DNA from 3 places in the Tessaracoccus sp. O5.2 genome. Region 2 is predicted to be linked to each of the others. Evidence: predicted binding sites of a transcription regulator. Region 2 holds the regulator's gene; each other region holds the start of a gene.

Region 1 (6,476 bases), on a different contig from region 2:
CCCGCGCCGCCCCAACCGGCCGCGGCGCCCGGCTTCCCGCCGCCGTCCATGCCGCAGGGGGCGGCCGGCCCCCAGCGGGTGGCGGCGCCCGCCTCGGGGGCCCAGCGGCAACTCGCCCTGGTGGCGGGCGCACTCAGCTTCCTCGGCTTCCTCGTGCCGTCCATCGCCCCGTTCGTGCTGGTCGGCGCCGGCGCCCTCGGCCTGCGGACGACCGCGCTCACGGGCCGCGCCGGGTCGTGGGCGCTCGGGGTGGGGCTGGCGACGGTCGCGGTGCGATTCGTCACCGGCAGCCTCGGCGAGCCCTCCGTCCTCGCGACGCTGGCCGCGCTGGGCTTCACCTTCGCCTTCGTCGTCGGCGGCCTCCGCCGGCGCTGACCGGGGTCAGCGCAGCGCGTCGCCCACCGGCACGGTCGATTCCTCCACCACTCCGAGATCGAGCGGGTCACCGCCCTCCCACGCCGCCAACGCAGCCAACTCGGCGGGCCACGTCAGGGGCGGCAGGTCACGGAGCCGGAACCACCCCGTCGCGACGTGCCGCGAGCGCTCCGCGACGGTGAGGCCGGAGGTCTCCGGCTCGAACCGCGGCGTGCGCACCAGGAAGATGGTCTCGTGCTGGACCAGGATGCGGTCGGAGTAGCCACGCAGCAGCAGTCTCGTGGCGACAGGCCCCTCCAGCGCGTCCGGGTCGACCGAGAGTCCGGTCTCCTCCGCGAGCTCCCGCGCGGCGGCGGCGCGCAGCGGCTCAGGCTCGTCGACGCCGCCCCCCGGCAGCTGCCAGAACCTCGACCCGGGGATCCCCGGGTCCGTGTCGCCCTGGAGCAGCACCTCGTCGCCGGCCAGCACGATGGTCCGGGCGGCGGCTCGGCGCCGGATCGGCCGGTCAGTGCTGGATGCGGCGGGCATGCGCCACCTCGTCGTCGATCAGATCCCGCCAGCTCGCCACGAGGTCCGGATCCACGTAGGCCTTGAAGGAGCGGCCTGGGCGAGCCGAGCCGCCGATGTGGAAAGCTCGGACGCCCGCCCTGACGAGCCAGGGCACATGCTCCGGCGCGAGCCCGCCGCCCGCCATGATCAGCTGCGCCACGGCCTGGTCCGCCTTGGCCCGGCGCACGAGATCGTCGAGGCCCTGCTCGACGCCGCGGGCCGAGCCGGCCGTCAGCACCTGGTCGAGCCGCGGGAGGGTCCGCACGGCGGCCCAGGCGCGGTCCTGATCGAGACAGTGGTCGATCGCGCGGTGGAACGTCCACGGGTAGTCGCCCTCGCCGACCAGCTCGGTGACGGTCGCGACGTCGACCGCGTTGGCTCCGTTGAGGAAGCCCAGGACCACGCCGTCGGCGCCGACGTCGAGGTAGCTCGCGATGAGGCCCTTCAGGCGCGTCGCCTCGCCGCCGTCCGTGCCGAATCCGGCCCGCAGCCGCACCATGGGGCGGATCTGGATCGACGTGGCACGCCGCACCTTCTCGACCGTGCGGGGCTCCGGCGAGAGCCCGTCGTCGTCCATGGTGCCGACGAGCTCGACACGGTCCGCGCCGCCGGCCTCGGCGCGCTCGGCGTCGGCCGCGTGCAGGGCGATGACCTCCAGCAGACTCATGTCCCCATCCTGCCAAGTGAGCGCACGGAGCGCGTGGAGGCGCGCAGCAGCGCTGCGCCGTCGGTAGCATGCGAGAGTGGTCGCCCCCGTCATCTCCGCCCCCGAACCCGCCGACGCCGAGGCGTGGTTCGACTTCATCGTGGCGCAGCAGGCCGAGACCTACGCCGGCATCGTGCCCGACGATTTCGTCGCCCGGCAGTCCGTGTATCGGCAGGAGTGGGTGCCCGGGTTGGCGGCGTCGTTCGCAGCGCCCGGCTCCGCGCGGCGCGTCGTGGCGAAGCTCGACGGGGCGATCGTCGGGGCCGCCTCCGTGGTGGACGGACCGCAGGACTGGGAGATCGGCGCAGGGCTGGTCCCCGCCCCGGCCGGGCGCGAGCTGGAGCGGCTGTACGTGGCGCCGGAGTGGCACGGCCGCGGGCTGGGCGCTCAGCTGCTGGAGCTCGTCGACGACGGCCGGGACCTGTATCTCTGGCTCATCGACGGCAACGAACGGGCCCGGGCCTTCTACCGGCGCCGCGGGTTCGTGGATCTGCCCGAGTCGCTGCGGACGAGCGAGAGCTGGGGCGGCGTCGCGATGCACCGCATGGTGCGCCGCGCCCCTGCGGCCTGAGCCCTGCGGCGCCCCCGGCACGCCGAAGGGCGGCCCCCATCGGGGACCGCCCTCCTGACGCGTGTGTGGCGCGGGGTGGCTCAGAAGCCGCCCATGCCGCCCATCTCGTCCATGCCGGCGCCGGCACCGGCCGCGGGGGCCTTCTCCGGCTTGTCGGCGATGACCGCCTCCGTGGTGAGGAACAACGCGGCGATCGACGCGGCGTTCTGCAGCGCCGAACGGGTCACCTTGGCCGGGTCGATGATGCCCGCGGCGACCATGTCGACGTACTCGCCAGTGGCCGCGTTGAGGCCCTGGCCGACGGGCAGGTGCGACACCTTCTCTGCGACGACCCCGCCCTCGAACCCGGCGTTGCCGGCGATCTGCTTCAGCGGCGCCGAAGCGGCCGTGAAGACGATCTGGGCGCCGACGGCCTCGTCACCCTCGAGACCCGCGACCGACGCGGCCTTCGACGCCTGCAGCAGCGCGACGCCACCACCGGGGACGATGCCCTCCTCGACGGCGGCCTTCGCGTTGCGGACGGCGTCCTCGATGCGGTGCTTGCGCTCCTTCAGCTCGACCTCGGTGGCCGCGCCGACCTTGATGACGGCGACGCCGCCGGCCAGCTTGGCGAGGCGCTCCTGCAGCTTCTCGCGGTCGTACTCGGAGTCCGAGTTCTCGATCTCGCGGCGGATCTGAGCGACCCGTCCCTCGATCTGAGCCGGCTCGCCGGCGCCGTCGATGATGGTGCACTCGTCCTTGGTTACGCGGACGGAGCGGGCCTGGCCGAGCAGGTCGAGCGTCGTGTTCTCCAGCGACAGGCCGACCTCCTCGCTGATGACCTGGCCACCGGTGAGGATAGCGATGTCGGTCAGCATGGCCTTGCGGCGGTCGCCGAAGCCGGGGGCCTTGACGGCGATCGACTTGAAGGTGCCGCGGATCTTGTTGACGATCAGGCCGGCGAGGGCCTCACCCTCGACGTCCTCGGCGATGACCAGCAGCGGCTTGCTCGACTGCATGACCTTCTCGAGGATGGGCAGCAGGTCCTTGAGCGAGGAGACCTTCGAGTTGACGAGCAGGATGTACGGGTCGTCGAGGACGGCCTCCATGCGCTCGGCGTCGGTGACGAAGTAGGGCGAGATGTAGCCCTTGTCGAAGCGCATGCCCTCGGTGAGCTCGAGCTCGAGACCGAAGGTGTTCGACTCCTCGACCGTGATGACGCCTTCCTTGCCCACCTTGTCCATCGCCTCGGCGATGATGTCGCCCACGGTGGGGTCGGCGGCGGAGATCGACGCGGTCGCGGCGATCTGCTCCTTGGTCTCCACGTCGATGGCGATGTTCGCCAGCTGCTCGACGATGGCGGCGACGGCAGCCTCGATGCCCTTCTTCAGGCTCATCGGGTTGGCGCCGGCCGTGACGTTGCGCAGGCCCTCACGGACCATCGCCTGCGCGATGACCGTGGCGGTGGTGGTGCCGTCGCCCGCGACGTCGTCGGTCTTCTTGGCGACCTCCTTCACCAGCTCCGCGCCGATGCGCTCGTAGGGATCCTCCAACTCGATCTCCTTGGCGATGGACACGCCATCGTTGGTGATCGTGGGGGCGCCCCACTTCTTCTCCAGCACGACGTTGCGGCCCTTGGGGCCGAGCGTCACCTTGACCGCGTCGGCGAGCGTGTTCATGCCGCGCTCGAGTCCGCGACGCGCGTCCTCGTTGAACTCAATCAGCTTTGCCATGTGTTCGGGAGTCCTCCCGTCGAGTGGGGCAGTGCCCCTGGATGTGTATCAGTTCCTGGGTGAACCGCGGTGCCCGCGACGGACGGCTTCAGCCTCACCGGTGGTTCGGTAGCACTCAAACGTTCCGAGTGCTAACCCCATTATTAGCACTCGACACAAGAGAGTGCAAAGGGCCACCATGGATACATGACGCGCGCGACGCCACCCCCGCACGGGACCTCGGGCCGACTCCTGCGCGACATCGCCAACGTCGTCAACCTCTCCACGCCGCTGGGCCTGATCATCGCCGCGGCGACCCGGTCCCGCATCCGGCGGCGCGGCGGTCTGATCGTGGCCGACCGGGCCCGGCTGCCCCTGCGCAACGCCGCCGCCTTCACCGTCGGCTCGGTCGTCATCCTCCCCCACCGCGAGCTCGAAGAGGCGGAGAGGCGCAACCCGTCGCTGATGGAGCACGAGGACGCGCACGCGTGGCAGTACGCCTATTGCCTAGGGCTGCCGTTCATCCCCCTGTACTTCATGGCCCTCGCCTGGTCGGTGCTTCGAACAGGTGACCGGGCGAGCGCCAACCACTTCGAACGGCAGGCCGACCTCGCGAAGGGCGGCTATCCGGCCCACCCGATTCTTCCGGTGCGTGAGGGCATCCGGCGGCTCATGCGTGGGGAGGTGCGGCTGTGACCGCGGCCCTCTGGCTCAGCCGTGCAGCCGGCGGGCGGACCGCGCGGCCTGACGCTGCGCACGCATCCGGCGCAGTCGCTTCACGAGCAGAGGCTTGTAGGCCAACGCCTCGGGGGTGTCGATCAGCAGGTTGAGGTGCTGGTAGTAGCGCGTCGACGTGAGCGAGAAGTGCTCCATGATCGCCTGCTCCTTCGGCACCGACGACGTGAACCAGCTGTCCTCGAAGTCGAGGATGCGGGCGTCGCGTTCGGCCAGCTCGGCCGACGAGGTGAGGGAGACTGCTTCCGACATGCCGGCCATCCTACGCCCGGAATCACACCCATGTCATTCCCCCGGCGCGGTTCGCTCGGCGCGATAGAGTCGGGGATCGACTGTCACCGACCGAAGGATCAGACACCCATCATGCGCCGACTCACCGGGCACATCCAGCACTTCGCCTGGGGCAGTCTCACCGAGATCCCGCAGATCCTGCGTCGCGAGCCCGACGGCACGCCGTGGGCCGAGTACTGGCTGGGCACCCACCCCGGCGGGCACGCGTTCCTCGACGACGGGCGCGTGCTGGCGGACCTGGTCCGGGAGCAGCCGGACGTCGTCGGCGCCGCCAGCCGCGAGCTGTTCGGCGGCCGCCTGCCGTTTCTCCTGAAGATCCTGTCGGCCGGTTCCCCGCTCAGCCTGCAGGCGCACCCTTCCCGCGAACAGGCGGTGGTCGGGTACGCGCGCGAGTCGCTCCTGGGACTGCACCCGGACGACCCGCGCCGGTCCTACAAGGACGACTGGCCGAAGCCCGAGGCCGTCGTCGCCCTGACCCCCTTCGAGGGGCTGCTGGGCTTCCGGGACCCCGTGGAGACGGCCGGCCTGTTCGAGGGCCTCGGAGTGGCCGCCGAACTCGCGTCGGTCATCGGACCGCTCCGGGACCGCCGCGACGCTCCCGCGCTCCAGGAGGTGTTCCTCGACGTCTTGTCCCTCGATGACCGGCGCCATCTCGTCGACCACGTGCTGGCCGCGGCCGTCGAGCGGCTCCACGCGCCGGGCAGTCTCGGCGAGTTCGCGCGCACGGCCGTCGAACTGGACGAGCACTTCCCCGGCGACCCGGGCATCCTCGCGGCGCTGCTCCTCAACCGCTTCAGGCTGCAGCCCGGGGAGGCCGTGGCACTCAAGGCCGGAGTCATGCACGCCTACCTGCGCGGCACCTGCGTGGAGATCATGGCGAACTCGGACAACGTCATGCGCGGCGGACTGACCGCGAAGCACATCGACGTCGACGGGCTCCTGCAGGTGGTGGAGTTCGAGCCCATGGCCCCGGAGATCCTGGTCGCGTCGGGCGCCGACGGCATCTACGTCTACCCGACGGCCTTCCCCGAGTTCGAGCTGTGGCTCGTCGCCCCCGTCAACGCGAGCGCCCACACCCTCCCCAGGCCCGACTCCGGCCGCATCGCGCTCGCGGCATCGGGCGAGTTCCTGCTGCAGGCGGATGGCGGCACCGAGCATCTGCGCTCCGGGGACGCGGTGTTCATCCCGGCGGACGAGCAGGTGACGGTGAGCGGCGAGGGCCAGCTGTTCGTCGCCGCGTCGGGCGCCTGACTTTCCCCGTCCGGCATCCGGCGGCACACTAGGTGCCACGCCCCCTTAGCTCAGCGGCCAGAGCGCTCGCCTTGTAAGCGAGTGGTCGAGGGTTCGACTCCCTCAGGGGGCTCCACTTTGGCCGCGTCCCGGCGGCGCGCCACAATGGCCCCCATGACCGAACCCAGCAAGTGGGCGCGCATCATCGCGGCCGACCCCGACCACTCCCAGCGCTACATCGAGCGGTTCAAGATGATGGAAGCGGCCGGCCACGACCTGGCCGGCGAGGTCCGCACCGTCGACGCCATGGTGTCGCGCGGCGCCCGGA
Region 2 (6,476 bases):
GCTGGCGGAAATCTACGGGCTGAAGGGTGCGCGGCGCGCCATTCTGCTCGGATTCGCCGTGTCGATCCTCGCGTCGGTGACCTTCCTCGCCGTGGGCGCGGCGCCCGCCGCCGCCGACTGGCCGAACCAGGGCGCCTTCGACGCCATCCTGGGCTTCGTGCCACGGATCGTGATCGCCAGCCTGCTCGGCTACGTCGCGGGCCAGTTCCTCAACGCCTGGGTCCTGGTCAAGCTCAAGGCCCGCAGCAGCGAGGGTTCCCTGTGGGCACGCCTCCTGGGCTCCACCGTCGTGGGTGAGGCGGCGGACACGACCATCTTCTGCGTCGTGGCCTTCGCCGGCGTCATCACGGGCGGCACGCTGCTCAACTACATCGTGGTGGGCTACGTGTACAAGGTGCTGGTCGAGGCGCTCTTCCTGCCCGTCACGTACCGCATCATCGCGCTGGTGAAGCGCCACGAACCGAGCTACGCGCCGGCGCCCCTGCGGTAGAACCTGCCCAGGAACTCGTCGCGGAAGGCGTGGAAGTCCCCCGACTTCAGGGACGCGCGGATCCGGTCGACGAGGCGCACCGTGAACCGCTCGTTGTGGATGGTCGCCAGCGTCGACGACAGCATCTCCTTCGCCTTGAACAAGTGGTGGAGGTAGGCGCGCGTGTAGTGCGTGCAGGTGTAGCAGTCGCACCCCTCCTCCAGGGGGATGAAGGAGCGCCGGTGCCGCGCGGTGTTGACGTTGTAGCGTCCGTCCGCGGTGTAGATCGCCGCGTTGCGGGCGACCCGCGACGGGTTGACGCAGTCGAAGGTGTCCGCGCCAGCCTCGACCGCGGCGAAGAGGTCGTCGGGCTCGGAGATGCCCAGCAGGTGTCGCGGTTTGCGCTCGGGCAGTTCGTCGACCATCCAGGTGATGATCGTGCCGAGGTTCTCCTTCTCCAGCGCCCCGCCCAGCCCGAAGCCGTCGAAGCTCCGGCCGTCGACCTCCAGCTCGGCCAAGCCCCGGGCGGCCCCGCGGCGCAGGTCCTCGTACTGGGCGCCCTGGACGACCCCGAACAGGGCCTGATAGGGCCGGCCACCGCGCTCACGCGTGAGGCGCTGGTGCTCGGCCAGGCATCGCTCGGCCCACCGGTGGGTGCGTTCCACGGACGCCTCCTGGTAGGCGCGGGTGTTCATGAGCGTGGTGAGTTCGTCGAAGGCGAAGATGATGTCGGCGCCCAGCTCATGCTGGATCCGCATGGAGACCTCGGGCGTGAAGCGGTGTGACGTCCCGTCCAGGTGGGAGCGGAACGTGACGCCGTCGTCGTCGACGTGGGCCATGCGGGTCTTGCCGTCGGCGATGACGTCGTCGTCGGCCAGGCCGGCGGTGTCCATCGCGAGCACCTTCTTGAATCCGGCGCCGAGGCTCATGACCTGGAAGCCGCCGGAGTCGGTCACCGTGGGGCCGGGCCAGTTCATGAAACGGCCGAGGCCACCCGCCTCGTCGACGAGGTCCGAGCCCGGCTGGAGGTAGAGGTGGTAGGCGTTGGCGAGCACCGCCTGCGCCCCGAGGTCGGCGACGGCCTCCGGCAGCACCGCCTTCACGGTCGCCTTGGTGCCGACCACGATGAAGGCCGGGGTCTCGATATCGCCGTGCGGGGTGTGGATGACGCCGGCCCGGCCCCGGGCGCCGTCGAGATGGTGCGTGACGTCGAAGGAGAAGCCGCCGGTCACGGGCGTCTCGCCAGCACGTCCAGCTGGCCGAGCGCGACGGCCGCGGCGGTGGACGTGCGCAGCACGCCGTCGCTGATGGCTACCGGGACGGCGCCGGCCTCGACGAACCGGTCCAGTTCCTCGGGCGCGATGCCGCCCTCCGGTCCGACGATCACCAGGCCCGTGCCCTCCTCGGGGAGGTCGATGTCGGCGATGTGCTGGGGCGCGTCCTCGTGCAGCACCAGGGCGATGTCGACCGCCGCGATCGCGTCGGCCACGTCGGCGGTGCTGACCGCCACGACGTCCGGGACGAGGAACCGGCGCGACTGCTTGGCCGCCTCCCGCGCCGTCGCCCGCCACTTGTCCAGGGCCTTGTCGCCCCGCTCCCCCTGCCAGCGCACGATGGACCGTGCGGCCTGCCAGGCCAGGATCTCCCGGGCACCGAGCTCGGTGGCCATCTGGACCGCCAGCTCGCTCCGGTCGCCCTTGGCCAGCGCCTGCACGACGCCCCATCCGATCGACGGGGTGGCGGCGGGGATGACGTCGAGGACGCGGGCGGCGAGTTCGCGCCGTTCGGCGGAGATCACCTCGGCGCGCACCCCGACGCCGTCGCCGTTGGCCAGCAGGACCGTCTCGCCGGGCACGATGCGCTTGACCGAGACCGCGTGGTGGGCCTCCTCGCCGGTGACCGTCACGAGGTCACCGGGGCCGACGGCGGCGTCGAAGCGGGCGAAGAACAGCGGGTCAGTCACGAGAACCACTCGGAGAGCTTGCCGAACACGCCCTTGTGGCCCTGGGCGGCGACGCCCTCCGGCGCGGACTCATCTCGGGCCTCGGCGAGTTCCCGCAACAGCTCGCGCTGCCGGTCGTCGAGCTTGGTGGGCGTCTGGACCAGCAGCGTCACGCCGAGGTCGCCCCGGCCGCCGCCGCGGAGGCGAGGCACGCCGCGGCCCTTGAGCGGGATGCGGGTGCCCGACTGCGTGCCGGCCGGGACCTCGACGGCGACCTTGCGGTCCTCCAGGTCGGATCCGTCCCACTCGGCCTCGAGCGTGGCCACGTCGATGCTGGTGCCGAGGGCCGCCGCGGTCATCGGGACCTTGACCACCACCTCGAGGTTGTCCCCCTCGCGGCGGAAGGTCTCGTGGGCCTCGACGGCGAGCTCGACGTACAGGTCGCCCGCCGGACCGCCGCCCGGGCCGACCTCGCCCTGGCCCTCCAGATGGATCCGGATGCCGGTGCTGACGCCCGCCGGGATGCGCACCTGCAGCGTGCGGGTGGTGCGGACCCGTCCCTCACCCGAGCATTCCCCACAGGGCCGGGGGATGATCGTGCCGTAGCCGCGGCAGGTGGGGCAGGCCTGGGACGTGCGGATGTCGCCGAGGAAGCTGCGCTGGATCTGCGTCACTTCGCCGGAGCCCTGACATGTGGTGCAGGTCACGGGTTCGGAGCCGGGCTCTCCGCCGTGTCCGGAGCACTTGGGGCACAACACCGCGGTGTCGACCTTCACAGGCTTGGTGGTGCCGAAGACCGCCTCGTGGAGCTTGAGGGAGACCCGGACGAGGGCGTCCTGGCCCTGACGGACGCGTGAGCGGGGCCCGCGGGTGCCCGCGGCCCCGAACATGGCGTCGACGAGGTTGGAGAAGTCGAACCCGCCCGCGAAACCGCCGCCGAAACCCGAGAACCCGGCGCCCGCCGAGGACATGGGGTCCCCGCCGCGGTCGAAGACGGCGCGCTTGTTGGGGTCGCTGAGGACCTCGTACGCCTCGTTGAGTTCCTTGAACTTCTCCGCGGCGTCGGCCTCCTGGGCGACGTCCGGGTGCACCTTCATGGCCCGCCGGCGGTACGCCTTCTTGATGGCCTCCGGGGAGGCGTCGCGGTCGACGCCGAGGATTGCGTAGTAGTCCTTGCTCATGGGTTCTTTCTGTCGATCAGCCTTGGCTCAGGAATCTGCTGACGTAACGGGCCACGGCGCGCACCGCGGCGATGTGGGAGGGGTAATCCATGCGGGTGGGGCCCAGCACGCCGAGGCTGGCCGACAGGTCCGCCCCGTATCCCGCGGCGATGACGCTCGCGCTGCGGAAGCCCTCGGTGGTGTTCTCCTCGCCGATGCGCACGGTGACGTCGTCACCGGCCGCCTCGCCGAGCAGCCGCATGAGGACCACCTGTTCCTCGAGCGCCTCGAGGAGCGGCCGCAGGTTGGTCTCGAACGTCTGACTGGCGGCCAGGTTGGGCAGCCCCGCGACCACGACGTGCGCCGCGGGCTCCGCCGCGATCGCCTCGAGGACGGCGGCCACCACCGGCGCGGCGTACGGCCGCTCGTCCGGCGCCAAGGCGTCGACGAAGGTGCCCAGCGCAGCTGCGGCGTCGGCCGTCGCGCGGCCCACGATGGCCTCCGCCACGCGGTTACGCAGCGCCTGGAGCCTGCCCTCGTCGGACGACGGGGACTCCAGGACGGTCTGGTCCACCCGCCCGGAGGACTGCACGACGATGACCATGAGCCGCTCGGGGGTGAGCAGGAGCAGGTCCACGTGGCGCACCACCGTGCGCTGCGCGATCGGGTACTGGACGATCGCGACCTGCCGCGTGAGTTGCGCGAGCAGCCGCACCGTCCGGGTCACCAGGTCGTCGACGTCGGCCGTGCCGTTGAGGTAGGTGGTGATGGCGCTGCGCTCCGCCGGCGACAGCGGCTTGATCTGCGCCAGGCGGTCCACGAACAACCGGTACCCCTTGTCGGTGGGGATCCGGCCGGCGCTGGTGTGGGGCTGCGCGATGTAGCCCTCTTCCTCCAGCACCGCCATGTCGTTGCGGACGGTCGCGGCCGACACGTCGAGCTTGTGGCGCTCGACGAGGGCCTTGGAGCCGACCGGCTCGCGGCTGGCCACATAGTCGGTGACGATGGCCTTGAGGACGTCGAGCTTGCGGTCGTCGAGCATGTCACCTCCTGGCTGGCACTCGTGGCGGTCGAGTGCCAGTGTACCGGCATCTATGCTGGCTGCCATGACGCTCGCCTGGACCCCGGTCACCGACCGCGTGTACGTGACCGCGCTCGAACCGCACCGAGTCAACGTGGGGCTGGTCGTCGGGCGGGACGCAGCCCTGCTGGTCGACGCCGGCAACACCCCCGCGCAGGGAGCCGACCTCGTGCGCTCCGCGGCGGACCTGGCCGGCGTCCCGGTCACGCACGTGGTGCTGACCCACGGCCACGCGGACCATGTCGGCGGGCTCTCGGGCATGGCCGGGCTGATGTCCATCGGGCACGAGGATCTGGCGGGCGCGGAGCCGACGGAGGTGTTCTCGATGGCCCGCGCGGTCGATCTCGGCGGCCAGCGGGTCGAGCTGCTGCACTTCGGACGCGCGCACACGCAGGCGGACGTCGTCGTGTTCGTGCCCGGCGAGAACGTGGTGTTCGCCGGCGACCTGCTGGAGGAGGGCGCGGATCCGCAGGTGGACGAGTCCACCTCCCTGGCGAACTGGCCGACCGTGCTCGACGGCGTGCTGGGGGCCAGCAACGCCGGGACCCGGTTCGTCCCGGGCCACGGTGCGGTGGTGGACCGCGACTTCGCGTTCGTGCAGCGGGCCGAGGTCGCGATGCTCTACAGCTCGAGCGAGATGCTGATCCAGCAGGGCGTGACCGCCGAGCAGGCGGCGACCGCGGTCGAGTGGCCGTTCAGCGCCGAGACGCTCGCCGTCGCGCTCCCGAAGGCGTACGCGGAGCTGGCCGAGAAGGGCGTCGTGCCGAAGCGGCAACTGCCGATCTTCGGCATCTGACCTCAGCGCGCTGGCCAGGCCTCCTGCGCCGCCGCCCACGTCTCCGGGTCCGAGGCGATGAGCAGGCCCCTGGCGCGCGACGCGACCGTGTAGTCCTCGCCGGCGAGGGTCCGGCTGACGCCGCCGGCCTCCGTCACCATGAGCGACCCGGCGAGATGGTCCCACGGGTGGACGGTCGTGTAGACGAGGAAGTCGACGTCGCCGTGCAGCACCTTGGGGTAGTCGAAGGCGCAGCACCAGGCGCTCTCGACGACGGGACTGAGCCGGCCGTCGGCCGTGAAACCGTGCACGGAGCGCTTGGAGGTGGCGCCGAGCGGTGCACGGTCGGCGCGGGTCCGGTCGATGCGTGATCCGTTGAGGGTGACTCCGCCGCCCAGCTCGGCGATGTACATGCGCTGCGCCTGGGGCTGCAGGATCCAGCCGCGCGTCGTCACGCCGTCGCGCACCTCGGCCAGCATCACGCCGAACTCGTCGCGGCCGGCGACGAAGTTGCGGGTCCCGTCGATCGGGTCGATGACGAACGCGTGCTCGGCCGTGGCCAGGCCGTCGAGCAGGCTCGCGTCGGCGAACACGCCTTCCTCCCCGACGATGACGGCCCCGGGGTGGGCCTCACGGAGCAGGCCCGTCAGGTAGTCCTCGGCCTCGCGGTCGGCGATGGTGACGAGGTCGCCGGGCTTCTTCTCGATGACGTCGCCGTGGGCGAGCTGTTGGAAGCGCGGAAGGATGATCTCGGCGGCGGTCTGTTCGAGCAGGCGCGCGATGCCCTCGGTGTCCATGGCCCCACCCTATCGGCGCCGCCTCAGGCGTCGTCGAGATGGTCCTGCGTGACGAAGTCGATGAGGGTCTCGACCACGGTGTTGAGCTGCGGTTCGAGGTCGCGCCAACTCGTGACGCGCGCGAGGATCGCCTGCCAGCCGCGGGCGACGTCGGCCTGATCGGCGTGGGGCAGCCCGAGGGCTGCGAGGGTGCCCTTCTTGAAGTCGATGTCGCGGGGCACGTCTGGCCACGCCTTGCGCCCGATCCGGTCC
Region 3 (6,476 bases), on a different contig from region 2:
CCTCCACCGCGAGCGCCCGCAGCCGGGAGATCTGTCGCGCCTCGCGGTCCGGGTCCGCGGCCGGCAGCCCGGCGCGGGCCTTGAGCTCGCCGACGCGTTGGGTCACCTTGAACCGCTCCGCCAGGAGATGGATCAGCGCGGAGTCCATGTTGTCGATGCTGCCGCGCAGGCGGTTGAGTTCGGTCAGTGCGTCGTCCATCGGCGCTCCTCGGGGCTCAGTGGAGGATCAGGTCGATCCGCTGGAAGGACTTGATGTCGGTGTAGCCGGTCAGCGCCATGGCCTTGCGCAGGCCGCCCGCGAGGTTCATCGTGCCGTCGGGCACCCGCGACGGGCCGAGCACGACCTCCTCGAGGGTCCCGACCTGCTCGAAGAAGGAGCGCTCACCGCGCGGCAGGCGGGCGTGCCACGCCTCGCTGCCCCAGTGCCACCCGCGGCCGGGGGCCTCCGTCGCCCGCGCGAGCGGCGAGCCCACCATCACCGCGTCCGCACCGCAGGCGATGGCCTTGGCGATGTCGCCGGAGCGGCCGACGGCGCCGTCGGCGATGAGGTGCACATAGCGACCGCCAGACTCCTCCAGGTAGTCGCGGCGCGCCTCCGCGACGTCCGCGACCGCCGACGCCATGGGAACCTCGATGCCGAGCACGGAGGCCGTGGTGTGGGTGGCTCCGCCGCCGAACCCGACCAGCACACCGGCCGCGCCGGAGCGCATGAGGTGCAGTGCGGCGCGGTAGGTCGCGACCCCGCCCACGAGGACGGGCACGTCGAAGCGGTAGATGAAGTCCTTGAGGTTGAGCGTGTCCTCGCCACCGACGTGCTCGGCCGAGACCGTGGTGCCGCGCACGACGAAGAAGTCCATCCCCGCCTTCTCCAGCACGGGGGCGAACTCGAGCGTCCGGGCGGGCGACAGGGACCCGGCGACCGGGACGCCGGCCGTCCGGAGCTCCGCCAGCCGGTCCCGGATCAGTTCGGCCTTGACCGGTTCGGCGTAGATCTCCTGCAGCCGCTTGGTCGCCACGACCTGGTCCGACTGCTGCGTGATCTGCTCGTACTGGGCCTGCGGATCCTCGTAGCGCGTCCAGAGGCCCTCGAGGTTGAGCACGCCCAGGCCGCCGAGCTCGCCCATCCGGATCGCCGTGGCCGGACTCATGACCGAATCCATGGGCGCCGCGACGATGGGGACGTCGAAGGACACCGCGTCGATCTTCCACGTGAGGTCCACCTCGTCCTCGCCGCGCGTGCGCCGCGTGGGCGCGATGGCGACGTCGTCGAACGAGTAGGCGTGGCTGGCGCGCTTGCTGCGCCCAAGCTCGTACATGGGTTCTCCTTCGGCCTCAGCGCGACCAGTAGTTGGGGGCTTCGGCGGTGAGCTGGATGTCGTGCGGGTGCGATTCTCGCAGACCGGCGGGCGTGATGCGCACGAACCGGCCCCGCTCCTGCAGCTCGGGGATGGTGCCGGCGCCGGAGTAGAACATCGACTGCCGCAGCCCGCCGACCAGCTGGTACGCGACGGCGGCCAGGGGGCCGCGGTAGGCGACCTGCCCCTCGATGCCCTCGGGGATGAGCTTGTCGTCGGTGGTGACGTCGCCCTGGAAGTAGCGGTCCTTCGAATACGAAGCCTTCCGGCCGCGTGCGGCCATGGCGCCCAGCGACCCCATGCCGCGGTAGCTCTTGAACTGCTTGCCGTTGATGAACACAAGCTCGCCGGGGCTCTCTTCGCAGCCGGCGAGCAGCGAGCCGAGCATCACCGACGAGGCGCCCGCGACGATGGCCTTGGCGATGTCCCCGGAGTACTGGAGCCCGCCGTCGCCGATGACCGGCACCCCGGCCGGACGGCAGGCGCGCGCGGCGTCGTAGATGGCCGTGACCTGCGGGACCCCGACGCCGGCGACCACGCGCGTCGTGCAGATGGAGCCGGGGCCGACGCCCACCTTGACGCCGTCGGCGCCCGCCTCGACCAGCGCCTTGGCGCCGGCATAGGTCGCGACGTTGCCGCCGATGATGTCGACGGCGGCCGCGGCGGGATCCGCCTTGAGCCGCTTGATCATGTCGACGACGCCCTTGCTGTGCCCGTGTGCCGTGTCGACGATGATGACGTCCACGCCGGCCTCGACCAGCGACATCGCCCGCTCCCACGAGTCCCCGAAGAACCCGACGGCGGCGCCGACGCGCAGCCGGCCCTGGTCGTCCTTGGCGGCGTTGGGGTATTTGTCGGCCTTGACGAAGTCCTTGAGCGTGATCAGCCCGGTCAGGCGCCCCTCGTCGTCGACGATGGGCAGCTTCTCGACCTTGTGCCGGGCCAGCAGGGCAAGGGCCTCGTCGGAGCTGACTCCGACTCGTGCGGTGACCAGGGGCATGCGGGTCATGACCTCGGACACCGGGCGGCTCGGGTCGTCCTCGAAACGCATGTCCCGGTTGGTGATGATGCCCAGCAGGCGGCCGTCGTCGTCGACGACGGGGGCGCCGGAGATGCGGTAGGCGCCGCACATCTCGTCGACCTCACCGAGCGTGGCGTCGGGGCGGACGGTGATGGGGTTGCCGACCATCCCGGCCTCGGACCGCTTGACCTGGTCCACCATCTGCGCCTGATCCGCGATGGCGAGGTTGCGGTGCAGGATGCCGATGCCGCCCTCGCGGGCCATGGCGACGGCCATCCGGGATTCGGTGACGGTGTCCATCGCGGCGGAGGCCAGCGGGACCCCCAGGCGGACCCGGCGGGTCAGCTGGGTGCCGGTGTCGACAGCCGAGGGGATGATGTCGGACTGGTTGGGCTGCAGCAGCACATCGTCGAACGTCAGCCCCAGGGCGGCGAACGGGCTGGGCACCCCGGCTCCGGTCAGTTCCTCGAACACGCATCCACCCTTCACTCAACCGGCACGTCGGGGGCCAGTCTACGCCGCCGACGCCTGCGCGCCGACCGCGCTTCCGCCCGCCGGGGACGCGGCGGGGCCCCGCCCGGACGAACCAGACGGGGCCCCGCATGCAGTCAGGCCGGGAGACTCAGCTCTCGTCCTCGCGCTTGTCCACCACCAGGGTCTCGGTGGTGAGCAGAAGCGACGCGATCGACGCGGCGTTGGCGAGCGCGGAACGCGTCACCTTGACCGGGTCGATGACGCCGTGCTCGACGAGGTTCTGGTACTCGTCGGTGCGGGCGTTGTAGCCGTGGCCGACCTCCAGCTCGGCGACCTTGGACGTGATGACGTAGCCCGACACGCCGCCGTTCTCGGCGATCCAGCGCAGCGGCTCGACGAGGGCCTTGGCCACCACGTCGACGCCGGCCTTCTCGTCGCCCTCGAGGCCGAGGTGGTCCCCCAGGACCGCGCCGGCGTGGATGAGGGCCGAGCCGCCACCGGCGACGATGCCCTCCTCGATGGCAGCGCGCGTCGCGGACACGGCGTCCTCGATGCGGTGCTTCTTCTCCTTGAGCTCCACCTCGGTGGCGGCGCCGACCTTGATGACGCACACGCCGCCGGCCAGCTTCGCGACCCGCTCCTGGAGCTTCTCGCGGTCCCAGTCGGAATCGGTGCGCGCGATCTCGGCCTGCAGCTGCGACACGCGGCCGGTGACCTCGGCGTGGTCGCCCGCACCGTCGACGATGGTCGTGTTGTCCTTGGTGACGACGACGCGACGGGCGCGGCCGAGCACCTCCAGACCGACCTGGTCGAGCTTGAGGCCCACCTCGGGCGCCACGACCTGGCCGCCGGTGAGGATCGCGATGTCCTCGAGCATGGCCTTGCGACGGTCGCCGAACGCGGGGGCCTTGACGGCCACCGAGGTGAACGTGCCGCGGATCTTGTTGACCACGAGCGTCGACAGCGCCTCGCCGTCGACGTCCTCGGCCACGATGAACAGCGTGCCCTTGGCCGCGATGACCTTCTCCAGCAGGGGCAGCAGGTCGTTCATCGACGAGATCTTGCCGCTGTGGATGAGGATGTACGGATCGTCGAGGATGGCCTCCATGCGGTCCGCGTCGGTCACGAAGTACGGGGACAGGTAGCCCTTGTCGAACTGCATGCCCTCGGTGAACTCGAGCTCGGTGCCCATGGTGTTGGACTCGTCGACGGTGATGACGCCGTCCTTGCCGACCTTGTCGAACGCCTCGGCGATCAGGTCGCCGATCTGCTCGTCGCGCGAGGAGATGGTGGCGACCGACGCCATGTCGGCGGTGGTGTCGACCGGGCGGGCGTTCTCCCGCAGCCGCTCGACGACGGCCTCCACGGCCTTGTCGATGCCGCGCTTGAGCCCGATGGGGTTGACGCCCGCGGCGACCGCGCGCAGACCCTGGTGGACCATGGCCTGGGCGAGGACGGTGGCCGTCGTGGTGCCGTCACCGGCGACGTCGTTGGTCTTGGTGGCGACTTCCTTGGCGAGCTGCGCGCCGAGGTCCTCGTAGGGATCGTCGAGCTCGACCTCCTTGGCGACGGTCACGCCGTCGTTGGTGATGGTCGGGGCGCCCCACTTCTTGTCGAGGACGACGTAGCGGCCCTTGGGGCCGAGGGTCACCTTGACCGTGTTGGCGAGGATGTCAACGCCGCGCTCGAGCGCGCGGCGCGCCTCCTCGTCGAAAGCGAGAATCTTGGGCATGAAGTGGTGTCCTTACTTGCTGACGACGGCGAGGATGTCGCGGGCGTTCAGCAGGAGGTATTCCTGGCCGTCGTACTTGACTTCGGTGCCGCCGTACTTCGAGAAGATGACGACATCGCCCTCGGCGACGTCGAGCGGGACGCGGTTGCCCTTGTCATCGATGCGCCCGGGGCCGGTGGCGATGACCTTGCCCTCCTGCGGCTTCTCCTTGGCGGTGTCGGGGATGACAAGGCCGGAAGCGGTGGTCTGAACGGCCTCGAGGGGCTGGATGAGGATGCGGTCCTCGAGCGGCTTGATCGTGGTTGCCACGTCAAACACCTTTCTCTCATATCCGACCTGGAGGTCGGCGAATAGGTCAGGTTGAGCAGCGGCCGGGCGTCGTCGCGGGTGCCGTCCGACCGTTAGCACCCGACCAGGTCGAGTGCCAGCTCTTACGTTATCCCGGGTTTAGCACTCAATCAAGCCGAGTGCCAAACCACGTGCCCGCCTCGTCCAGGTTGGCCACTCGCCAACCGTCAGATGCGTTCGCCAACGGTTTTCATGGACGCAGCCCTACAGGATCGGCGAACACGGACACGGTTGGCGAACGGGATCAAGGATTGGCGTCGAGGGCCAAGGGTTGGCGGGGCGACCCAACCAACACACGGCGTTTGAACACTGTTAGAATCTGAACACCGTTCAAATCGCAAGGGAGCACCATGGACCTCAACTCGCTGGCCGACCGAGTCATCGCCGGCGACACCATCACCCCCGACGAGGCGCTCGCCATCCTCCGCCTGCCGGACGAGCGGACCTACGAACTCGTCGCCGCCGCCGGCCGGGTCCGACGCCACTTCCACGGCTCGAGCGTCAAGGTGAACTACCTCGTCAACCTCAAGTCGGGCAAGTGCCCGGAGGACTGCTTCTACTGCTCCCAGCGCCTCGGCTCCGAGGCCGAGATCCTCCGCTACACCTGGCTCACCCACGACGACGCGCTCGCCGCCGCCAGGGCAGGCATCAGCGCCGGCGCCGGCCGCGTCTGCCTCGTCGCCTCCGGGCGCGGGCCGTCGGACCGCGACGTCGCCCGCGTCGCCGGCATCATCGAGGACCTCAAGGCCGACAACCCCGGCGTCGAGGTCTGCGCCTGCCTCGGCCTCCTCAAGGACGGCCAGGCCGAGCGCCTCGCCGGCGCCGGCGCCGACGCCTACAACCACAACCTCAACACCGCCGAGTCGCACTACGACAACATCTGCACCACCCACGACTACGACGACCGCCGCGACACCGTCCAGCACGCCCGCGAACACGGCCTGTCCGCCTGCTCCGGCCTCATCGCAGGCATGGGCGAATCCGACGAGCAGCTCGTCGAGGTGGCGTTCCAGCTCCGCGAGGTGGGCGCCGACTCCGTGCCCGTCAACTTCCTCATGCCCTTCGACGGCACCCCGCTCCAGGGGCACTCGGAACTCACCCCGCACAAGTGCCTGCGCATCCTGGCGATGATCCGCCTCGTCCACGGCCCCGCCGACGTCCGCGTCGCCGCCGGGCGCGAGCAGCACCTGCGCTCCCTCCAGCCGCTCAGCCTCGAGGTGTGCAACTCGCTGTTCCTGGGCGACTACTTGACGTCCGAGGGCCAGGCCGGGTCCGCCGACCTCGCCATGCTGGCCGACGGCGGCTACACCGTCTGGGGCGCCGACGAGTCCCCCGCCCCGGCCGCGCTCCCCCACATCGACATCCGACGGCGTGGCGCCGGCACCGCGGTGGCCGCGAACGCCTAGTGGGTATCTCCGTTAGTTCGTCGGGGGTTCAGACCCAGGCGGTGGGGTCGTTGAGGTAGAGGCCGCAGGCGGTGTCGAGGGCGTCTTCGGCGGCTCCGCCCATCGTGCCGGTGGGCAGGTATGACTCTTCGTAGTCGTCG

The links. The regulator HrcA, encoded in region 2, represses chaperone genes, less so after heat shock. The targets are predictions, from matches to a motif close to TTGGCACTCGNNNNNNNCGAGTGCCAA.
Region 1: the regulator HrcA is predicted to act here: its motif matches at 4,057-4,083, upstream of groL (chaperonin GroEL).
Region 3: the regulator HrcA is predicted to act here: its motif matches at 5,030-5,056, upstream of groES (co-chaperone GroES).

Annotation. Positions count from the first base shown of each region.
Region 1 covers NZ_CAXWGV010000008.1:19,335-25,810, forward strand. Annotated here, with positions in the region: gene ACFQPD_RS04780 (hypothetical protein) at 1-375, shown strand, start outside; gene ACFQPD_RS04785 (NUDIX domain-containing protein) at 382-903, opposite strand; gene ACFQPD_RS04790 (copper homeostasis protein CutC) at 881-1,591, opposite strand; gene ACFQPD_RS04795 (GNAT family N-acetyltransferase) at 1,668-2,201, shown strand; gene groL (chaperonin GroEL) at 2,282-3,913, opposite strand; gene ACFQPD_RS04805 (hypothetical protein) at 4,100-4,588, shown strand; gene ACFQPD_RS04810 (DUF3263 domain-containing protein) at 4,604-4,888, opposite strand; gene manA (mannose-6-phosphate isomerase, class I) at 4,991-6,169, shown strand; tRNA gene ACFQPD_RS04820 (tRNA-Thr) at 6,209-6,284, shown strand; gene ACFQPD_RS04825 (class I SAM-dependent methyltransferase) at 6,323-6,476, shown strand, end outside.
Region 2 covers NZ_CAXWGV010000004.1:46,043-52,518, reverse strand. Annotated here, with positions in the region: gene ACFQPD_RS02700 (queuosine precursor transporter) at 1-490, shown strand, start outside; gene tgt (tRNA guanosine(34) transglycosylase Tgt) at 466-1,701, opposite strand; gene ACFQPD_RS02690 (16S rRNA (uracil(1498)-N(3))-methyltransferase) at 1,698-2,432, opposite strand; gene dnaJ (molecular chaperone DnaJ) at 2,429-3,592, opposite strand; gene hrcA (heat-inducible transcriptional repressor HrcA) at 3,609-4,613, opposite strand; gene ACFQPD_RS02675 (MBL fold metallo-hydrolase) at 4,678-5,448, shown strand; gene ACFQPD_RS02670 (inositol monophosphatase family protein) at 5,451-6,224, opposite strand; gene ACFQPD_RS02665 (DUF3097 domain-containing protein) at 6,248-6,476, opposite strand, start outside.
Region 3 covers NZ_CAXWGV010000009.1:51,762-58,237, forward strand. Annotated here, with positions in the region: gene ACFQPD_RS05470 (chorismate mutase) at 1-199, opposite strand, end outside; gene ACFQPD_RS05475 (GuaB3 family IMP dehydrogenase-related protein) at 216-1,316, opposite strand; gene guaB (IMP dehydrogenase) at 1,333-2,838, opposite strand; gene groL (chaperonin GroEL) at 2,999-4,582, opposite strand; gene groES (co-chaperone GroES) at 4,595-4,891, opposite strand; gene bioB (biotin synthase BioB) at 5,281-6,336, shown strand; gene ACFQPD_RS05500 (hypothetical protein) at 6,365-6,476, opposite strand, start outside.